2 regions of the Streptomyces sp. NPDC053076 genome follow, and region 1 is predicted to be linked to the other one. Evidence: riboswitches for the same ligand, from Rfam matches in the RefSeq annotation. Region 1 holds a riboswitch; the other holds the start of a gene.
What was found. Region 1 has a riboswitch for ZMP and ZTP ahead of ACIGYR_RS25610 (glycine hydroxymethyltransferase). Riboswitches for the same ligand answer to the same signal wherever they lie in the genome.
Positions count from the first base shown of each region.

Region 2: it holds a riboswitch for ZMP and ZTP, as region 1 does, so the genes downstream of both, ACIGYR_RS05275 (bifunctional 5,10-methylenetetrahydrofolate dehydrogenase/5,10-methenyltetrahydrofolate cyclohydrolase) here and ACIGYR_RS25610 (glycine hydroxymethyltransferase) in region 1, are expected to answer to the same signal.

Region 1 is NZ_JBITZL010000006.1:362,042-366,208, reverse strand. Features, by position in the region: gene trpS (tryptophan--tRNA ligase) at 1-645, opposite strand, end outside; gene ACIGYR_RS25610 (glycine hydroxymethyltransferase) at 841-2,295, opposite strand; ZMP/ZTP riboswitch at 2,329-2,417, opposite strand; gene rocD (ornithine--oxo-acid transaminase) at 2,501-3,745, shown strand; gene ACIGYR_RS25600 (nuclear transport factor 2 family protein) at 3,746-4,167, opposite strand, start outside.
Region 2 is NZ_JBITZL010000001.1:1,320,145-1,324,311, reverse strand. Features, by position in the region: gene ACIGYR_RS05290 (S-(hydroxymethyl)mycothiol dehydrogenase) at 1-760, opposite strand, end outside; gene ACIGYR_RS05285 (hypothetical protein) at 1,008-1,193, opposite strand; gene ACIGYR_RS05280 (nuclear transport factor 2 family protein) at 1,476-1,841, shown strand; ZMP/ZTP riboswitch at 2,015-2,095, shown strand; gene ACIGYR_RS05275 (bifunctional 5,10-methylenetetrahydrofolate dehydrogenase/5,10-methenyltetrahydrofolate cyclohydrolase) at 2,122-2,985, shown strand; gene ACIGYR_RS05270 (hypothetical protein) at 3,080-3,202, opposite strand; gene ACIGYR_RS05265 (glycosyltransferase) at 3,462-4,167, shown strand, end outside.

The DNA.
Region 1 (4,167 bases):
GATGAGGCCCTTCGGCGTGGACGCCGACTTGCTCATCTTGATCGACGGGTCCTGGAGGTCGTAGATCTTCGCCGTCTCCCTGAGGATGTACGGCTTGGGGACGGTGAAGGTCTGGCCGAACCGGCCGTTGAACCGCTCCGCGAGATCGCGGGTCAGCTCGATGTGCTGACGCTGGTCCTCGCCGACGGGCACCTCGTGGGCCTGGTACAGCAGGATGTCCGCGACCTGGAGGATCGGGTACGTGAACAGGCCGACGGACGCCCGGTCGGCGCCCTGCTTGGCGGCCTTGTCCTTGAACTGGGTCATGCGGCCGGCCTCGCCGAAGCCGGTGAGGCAGTTCATGACCCAGGCCAGCTGGGCGTGCTCGGGGACATGGCTCTGCACGAAGAGGGTGCAGCGGTCCGGGTCGAGGCCGGCGGCCAGCAGCTGGGCGGCGGCGAGCCGGGTGTTGTCCCGCAGCTCCTTCGGGTCCTGCGCGACCGTGATCGCGTGCAGGTCGACGACCATGTAGAACGCGTCGTGTGACTCCTGCAGGGCCACCCACTGGCGGACGGCGCCGAGGTAGTTGCCGAGGTGGAACGAGCCGGCGGTGGGCTGGATTCCGGAGAGCACGCGAGGACGGTCAGCAGAGGCCATGTCCACCATTCTCGCAGAGGGCGCGGGTGGGGTCGGCCCGGGAACGGTGGGGGATCCCGGAGCGCGGGGGTCTGCCGGCCGGTGGGGGCCGTTCGCGCAGTTCCCCGCGCTCCTGGGCGGGCCGCCCCTGGCGGAAGCGCGCCCTTCGGCGGGCCGCCCCCAGCACAAGCGCGCGCCTGGGCGGGCCGCCCCTGGGGGGACCGGTCAGCCGAGGTCGACTTCGGGGTACAGCGGGAATCCGGCGACCAGGTCCGTGGCCCGCTGGGCGATCTCCCGCGCGACCTTCTCGTCCAGGACGTGGGCCGCCTTGGACGGGGCGCCCGACTTCGTGGTGCCCGGCTCGGTGGTGGAAAGGACGCGGTCGATCAGGGCCGCCACCTCGTCCATCTCGGCCGTGCCCAGGCCACGCGTGGTCAGGGCCGGGGTGCCGACGCGGATGCCGGAGGTGTACCAGGCGCCGTTCGGGTCGGCCGGGATGGCGTTGCGGTTGGTGACGATGCCCGAGTCGAGCAGGGCCGCCTCGGCCTGGCGGCCGGTGAGGCCGTAGGACGAGGCGACGTCGATCAGGTTGAGGTGGTTGTCGGTACCGCCGGTGACGAGCGTCGCGCCCCGGCGCATGAGGCCCTCGGCGAGGGCGCGGGAGTTGTCGACGATGCGCTGGGCGTAGCCCTGGAAGGCGGGCTGCCGGGCCTCGGCCAGGGCGACGGCCTTGGCCGCCATGACGTGCGGGAGCGGCCCGCCGAGGACCATCGGGCAGCCGCGGTCGACCTGGTCCTTGAGGGAGTCGTCGCACAGCACCATGCCGCCGCGCGGGCCGCGCAGGGACTTGTGGGTGGTGGTGGTGACGATCTGGGCGTGCGGGACCGGGTCGAAGTCGCCGGTGAGGACCTTGCCCGCGACCAGGCCGGCGAAGTGCGCCATGTCGACCATGAGGGTGGCGCCGACCTCGTCGGCGATCTCGCGCATGATCCGGAAGTTCACCAGACGGGGGTACGCGGAGTAGCCGGCGACGATGATCAGCGGCTTGAAGTCGCGGGCCTGGGCGCGCAGGGCCTCGTAGTCGATGAGGCCGGTGGCCGGGTCGGTGCCGTAGGAGCGCTGGTCGAACATCTTGCCGGAGATGTTCGGGCGGAAGCCGTGGGTGAGGTGGCCGCCGGCGTCCAGGGACATGCCGAGCATGCGCTGGTTGCCGAATGCCTGGCGCAGCTCGGCCCAGTCGGCCTCGGTGAGGTCGTTGACCTGGCGGACGCCGGTCTTCTCCAGGAAGGGGGCCTCGACGCGGTCGGCGAGGACGGCCCAGAAGGCGACGAGGTTGGCGTCGATGCCGGAGTGCGGCTGGACGTAGGCGTGGCGGGCGCCGAAGAGCTCGCGGGCGTGCTCGGCGGCGAGGGCCTCGACGGTGTCGACGTTGCGGCAGCCGGCGTAGAAGCGGCGGCCGACGGTGCCCTCGGCGTACTTGTCGCTGAACCAGTTGCCCATGGCGAGCAGGGTCGCTGGGGAGGCGTAGTTCTCGGAGGCGATCAGCTTGAGCATCTCGCGCTGGTCGGCGACCTCCTGGCCGATGGCGTCGGCGACGCGCGGTTCGACGGCACGGATCACGTCGAGCGCGGCGCGGAAGGCGGTGGACTCGGTGGAGAGAGGGGCGGCGTTCTCGGGCATCGGGGACCTCCGGACGGTGTGCGTGCAGCATTCACGTTCGGCCCAGGCGCACGGCACTCTTCCCGCTCGGGCCGCTCCCTGATGGTCCGTCCCATCCCAGCGCGCCAGTCACGGCCCGCACGTCAGCCTACCCGGCGCGCCGGACGCGGCCACGCGGCGGGGAGCCGCATGTCGGTCACGGGCCGCGTCCACCGCGCGAGCGAGGATGGGAAGGGGGTCACCGTCGTCTCCGGGAGTACCCGTGACCGCTGCTGCGGACCTCATCGCCACCGCCGACGCGCACTGCGCGCCCACGTACCGTCCGCTGCCGGTGGTGATCGCCACCGGGGAGGGGGCGTGGCTGACGGACGTGGCGGGGCGGCGGTATCTGGATCTGCTGGCCGGTTACTCGGCGCTGAACTTCGGGCACGGCAACCGGCGGCTGGTCGAGGCGGCCCGGCGGCAGCTGGACCGGGTGACGCTGACCTCCCGCGCCTTCTACCACGACCGGTTCGCCGCCTTCTGCGCCGAGCTGGCGGAGTTGTGCGGGATGGAGATGGTGCTGCCGGCGAGCACGGGAGCGGAGGCGGTGGAGAGCGCGGTGAAGACGGCCCGGAAGTGGGGGTACCGGGTGAAGGGGGTGCCCGCGGAGATGGCGAAGATCGTGGTGGCGGGCGGCAACTTCCACGGCCGTACGACGACGGTGATCAGCTTCTCGACGGATCCGGAGGCGCGGGCGGACTTCGGGCCCTACACGCCGGGGTTCCAGATCGTGCCGTACGGCGATCTGACGGCGATGCGGGAGGCGCTGACGGAGAACACCGTCGCGGTGCTGCTGGAGCCGATCCAGGGTGAGTCCGGGGTGATCGTGCCGCCGGCCGGTTATCTGGCGGGGGTGCGGGAGCTGACGCGCGAGCGGAACGTCCTCTTCGTCGCCGACGAGGTGCAGTCGGGCCTCGGCCGTACCGGCCGGACCTTCGCGTGCGAGCACGAGGGCGTGGTGCCGGACATGTACGTCCTGGGCAAGGCGCTGGGCGGCGGCATCGTGCCGGTGTCGGCGGTGGTGTCGAGCGCGGCGGTGCTCGGGGTCTTCCGGCCGGGTGAGCACGGGTCGACGTTCGGCGGGAATCCGCTGGCCTGTGCGGTGGCGCTGGAGGTGATCGCGATGCTGCGGACCGGCGAGTACCAGGAGCGGGCGGCCCGGCTGGGCGAGCGGCTGCACCGGCTGCTGGGCGACCTGTCCGGCACCGGCAGGGTGACGGCGGTGCGGGGGCGTGGGCTGTGGGCCGGGGTGGACGTCTCCCCGGCGGCCGGGACCGGGCAGGAGATCTCCGAACGGCTGCTGGCCCGTGGGGTCCTGGTCAAGGACACCCACGGGTCGACCGTGCGGATCGGCCCGCCGCTGGTGATCGGCGAGGAGGACCTGGAGTGGGGGGTGGAGCAGCTGCGGGCGGTGCTGGCCGGGGCGTGATCAGCGCAGCGGGATGTCGGTGCCGTGCTCGTCGGCGGGCCGGGGTCCGAAGATGCGCCGGTCGGCCTCGCGGATGGGCACGTCGTCGATGCTGGCCTCGCGTCGGCGCATCAGGCCGTGCTCGTCGAACTCCCACAGTTCGTTGCCGTAGCTGCGCCACCACTGGCCGGCGGAGTCATGGCACTCGTACTGGAAGCGGACGGCGATGCGGTCGCCGTGGAAGTCCCAGAGGCTCTTGCGCAGCGCGTAGTCCAGTTCGCGCTGCCACTTCTCGGTCAGGAAGGTGACGATCTCCGCGCGGCCGGTGACGAACCGGTCGCGGTTGCGCCAGACGGAGTCCGGTGTGTAGGCCAGGGCGACCCGGTGGGGGTCGCGGGTGTTCCAGGCGTCCTCGGCCGCCTGCACCTTCTGGCGGGCGGTTT
Region 2 (4,167 bases), on a different contig from region 1:
TGACGACGTCGGCGCCGAAGCCGCCGGTCAGCTCGCGGATCGCCTCGACCGGGTCGGTCTCCTTGGAGTTGACGGTGTGGGTGGCGCCCAGGCCGCGGGCCTTGGCGAGCTTGCGGTCGTCGATGTCCACGGCGATGATCTTCGCCGCGCCGGCGAGGTTCGCTCCGGCGACCGCCGCGCCGCCGACACCGCCGCAGCCGATGACGGCGACCGAGTCGCCCCGGCCGACGTTCCCGGTGTTGATCGCCGCGCCGAGGCCGGCCATCACCCCGCAGCCGAGGAGACCCGCGACGGCCGGGGAGACGGCCGGGTCGACCTTGGTGCACTGCCCGGCCGCCACCAGCGTCTTCTCGGCGAAGGCGCCGATACCGAGGGCCGGGGAGAGCTCCTGCCCGGTGGCGGCGAGCGTCATCTTCTGCCGGGCGTTGTGGGTGTTGAAGCAGTACCAGGGCCGCCCGCGCAGGCAGGCCCGGCACTGGCCGCACACGGCACGCCAGTTGAGGACGACGAAGTCGCCGGGGGCGATGTCGGTGACGCCCTCACCGACTGACTCCACGACACCGGCGGCCTCGTGGCCGAGCAGGAAGGGGAAGTCGTCCGAGATGCCGCCCTGCTTGTAGTGCAGATCGGTGTGACAGACCCCGCATGCCTGGACGCGTACGACGGCTTCGCCGGGCCCGGGGTCCGGCACCACGATCGTCTCGACCCGTAGGGGCTCGTCCTTGCCCGGTGCGATCACGCCGCGTACTTCCTGCGCCATGGTCTGGTCCCTTCTTCGATTGCCTTCGCCGCCGACCCTACGCGCGACCGCTCGGTAGCGGGACGGACCACGACGGTGATCGTGGATCTTTCCGCCACCCGCGATCATGGATCCTTCCGCCGGCGTGCGGGAGTTGGGGACGAATACCGGGGTCGTCCGCGACGAGACCCGCTCACCCGCCTCCCCCTCCGCCCTGGCAGCGGTGAGGGCCGCCCCTGCCGGGACGGCCCTCGGGTCCGGCGGCGGGTCAGGCCTCGACGGCCGGCAGCAGGCCCGTCACGGGCGCCACCAGACCGGCGACCTGCCACAGCTCGTTGAGCCGGTTCAGCTCGTTCACCTGGTTCAGCGCCCCCGCCTGCTCGGAGACCCGCGGGACCCCGGCCTCGTACTCGGCCGGGATGTCGCTGACGGTGAGCGATTCGAGCACGGCCATGGGACTGATCTTCCCGGTGTCCGGTGCGCTCGCGTCGGCCGCGTTCGCCGGCGGCGCGGCAAGACCGGTGACCCCGGCGGCGAGACCGAGGGCGGCGACGTTGGCATCATGTCCTCGGCAATGGCTCCGGGCCCCGGCCGGACACGGGCGGCGGGACGCGCTCACCTGTGAGGCGGAGCGCAGCGGCTGCGCTTGCCGAGCCCGCCGGGGCGGAGGAGTCTCGAAGACGGGGACCCGCGCGGCCCGCCCCCGGACGGCCGCGGGCACCTGAAGGAGGTCACCATGGGTACCACGGCGGGATCCGCTTTCGACACCGAGACACTGCGCCGGGGCATAGAGGGGAACACCGGCAACACCCTGCTGTCCCTCTACACGGACGACGCGGAGATCCGCATCGTCGACCGCAACAACCAGCCGAGTCACCCCACGGTCCTGCACGGCCGCGGCCAGATCGCCGAGTTGCTGGACGACGTCTACAGCCGCGACATGACCCACAAGCTGGACAGGTGCGTGGTCCAGGGTGACCAAGTCGCCTACAGCGAGTCGTGCGAGTACGGGGACGGCACCCGGGTGCTCGCCGAGTCGATGCTCACCCTGCGGGACGGCAAGATCGCCGATCAGCTCATCATCCAGGCCTGGGACGAGTAGGACACCCGGCCCGGTACGGCGGCGCCGGGAGCGTGCCGCGGGTCCGGGCCACCTCACGGCCGGCCTGGACCTTTCCGGTGCCGGCCGTACTCGCCGGGCACGCCGGAGGCGTCCCTCACCGATGCGGGTCCGGGCGGGGGGTACGAGGGTCGTAGGAACGCTCGGCTACGCTGTACGCGGGCCGTGACTGGCGCTGAGGTGGAGCACCACCGGGGAGCGGTCCGTGGTGATTGCCGCGCGCCTGGGCGAGGAGAATCGATCCAGCTCAGGAGTGTGCAGCATGACTCAGGCCCGTCTGATGGACAGCACCGCGCTCGCCCGTCGCATCGTCGAGAACACCGCGCGGCAGGCCGCCGGTCTCACCGAGCGGACCGGGACGGCACCGTGTCTGGCGACCGTGCTGGTCGGCGAGGACCCGGCGTCCGTGACGTACGTCCGCATGAAGCAGAACCGCTGCCGCAAGGCCGGCATCGAGTCGCGTCACGTGGCTCTGCCCGCGGCCACGTCCACCGCCGAACTCGTCGGCACACTGCGCGACTTGTCGGCCGACCCGGGTGTGCACGGCATACTGCTGCAGCACCCGATGGGCGGCCACATCGACGAGCGGGCCGCGTTCGAGGCGATCGCGCCGGAGAAGGACGTGGACGGTGTCACCTTCGCCTCGTTCGCCACGATGAGCTTCGGACTGCCGGGCTTCGTCTCCTGCACGCCGGGCGGCATCCTGCGGCTGCTGGACGAGTACGGCGTCGACCCGGCCGGGAAGCGGGCCGTGGTGGTGGGCCGCAGCGCGATCCTCGGCAAGCCGGTGGGCATGCTGCTGCTGGCCCGGGACGCGACCGTCACGTACTGCCACTCGCGCACCCGGGACCTGTCGGCGGCGGTCCGCGAGGCCGACATCGTCGTCGCCGCGGTCGGCCGGCCGCGGCTGATCGGGGGGCAGGACATCAAGCCGGGCGCGGTCGTGATCGACGCGGGCTACAACGCGGGGAACGTGGGCGACGTCGACTTCGACTCCGCCGTGGAACGGGCCGCGCTGATCACGCCGGTGCCGGGCGGGGTGGGTCCGATGACGATCGCCACGCTGCTGGAGCAGACCGTCGAGGCCGCCGCCCGGCAGCTCGGCGCACAACTGCTCAGCGCATAGCGGTTCGGCGCACAGCGTCTCAGCACGCGGCCGTTCAGCGCACAGCGGCTCAGCAGACAGCCGTTCAGCGCACAGCGGCCCGGCCCCCGGCGGCTCAGCGCATCCAGGCGGCGTACTGCATCACGTCCCCGGCCTTGAGGCCGTACTCGGGTTCGGCCTTGGCGGCGGTCATCTCCAGGCCCAGCACCGCTCCGGTGGACGGGGCCATGATCAGCATGCGCCGGACGCCGCTGGGCTCGCACGGCCGAGCGGGCGCAGGAACTGCGCACGGCGTACGAGTCCCGTTACCGGGCGCTGCGCCGACGTTTGCCGGCCTGCCGTGTGCTGGGATGCACGCTGCTGGCGGCGGCACTGGTGGTGTCGGTCGCCGCCCAGGGCCGTGAGGTCAACGGCCGCGTCCGGCGGCGTACGGAAAGGGCCGTCGAGGCGCATTGGAGCGCGAGGCCGTCATACTGGCCGTCGTGCGCGTTGCGATCATGACGGCGGGATCCCGGGGCGACGCCGCCCCCTACACCGGTCTCGGGCACCGGCTCGCCCTGGCCGGGCACGAGGTCACCCTGGTCACCCACGGCCGCTTCGAGCCGCTGGTGACGGGTTCGGCGGTGCGGTTCCACGCGCTGCCGGTGGATCCACTGGCGGAACTCCGGTCCCCGCGAGGCCGGGGACTGGGCCGCAGCACGAGCGGCGCCGGGAAGCTGCTGCGGCTGGGGGACCTGGCCCGGCGCACGGCCGGACAGCTGACCGAGGCCCTGCTCGCCGCGGCACACCGCAGCGACGTCCTGCTGCTGTCCGCCTCCCTGGCTCCGCTCGGGCATGCGATCGCCGAGGGGCTGCGGCTGCCGAGTCTCGGTGTCTATCTGCAACCCGTCGCCGCCACACGGGAGTTCGCCCCGCCGGTGCTCGGCGGCGGCGCCTGGGGCGGGCCGGTCAACCATCTGGCCGGGCAGGGGGTGAGCCTGGCCGTGGAGCAGGTCTTCGCCGGTACCGTACCCGCCGTGCGTGAGCGGCTCGGCCTTCCGCGGGTACGCACCGGTGCCGCGCGGCGGGCGCGGGAGCGGCGGCACTGGCCGGTGCACCACGGTTTCAGTCCCCTGGTGGTCCCCCGGCCCGGTGACTGGCGGGCGGGTCTGGAGGTGAGCGGCTACTGGTGGCCCTACGACACCGGGGCACGGCTTCCGGGGG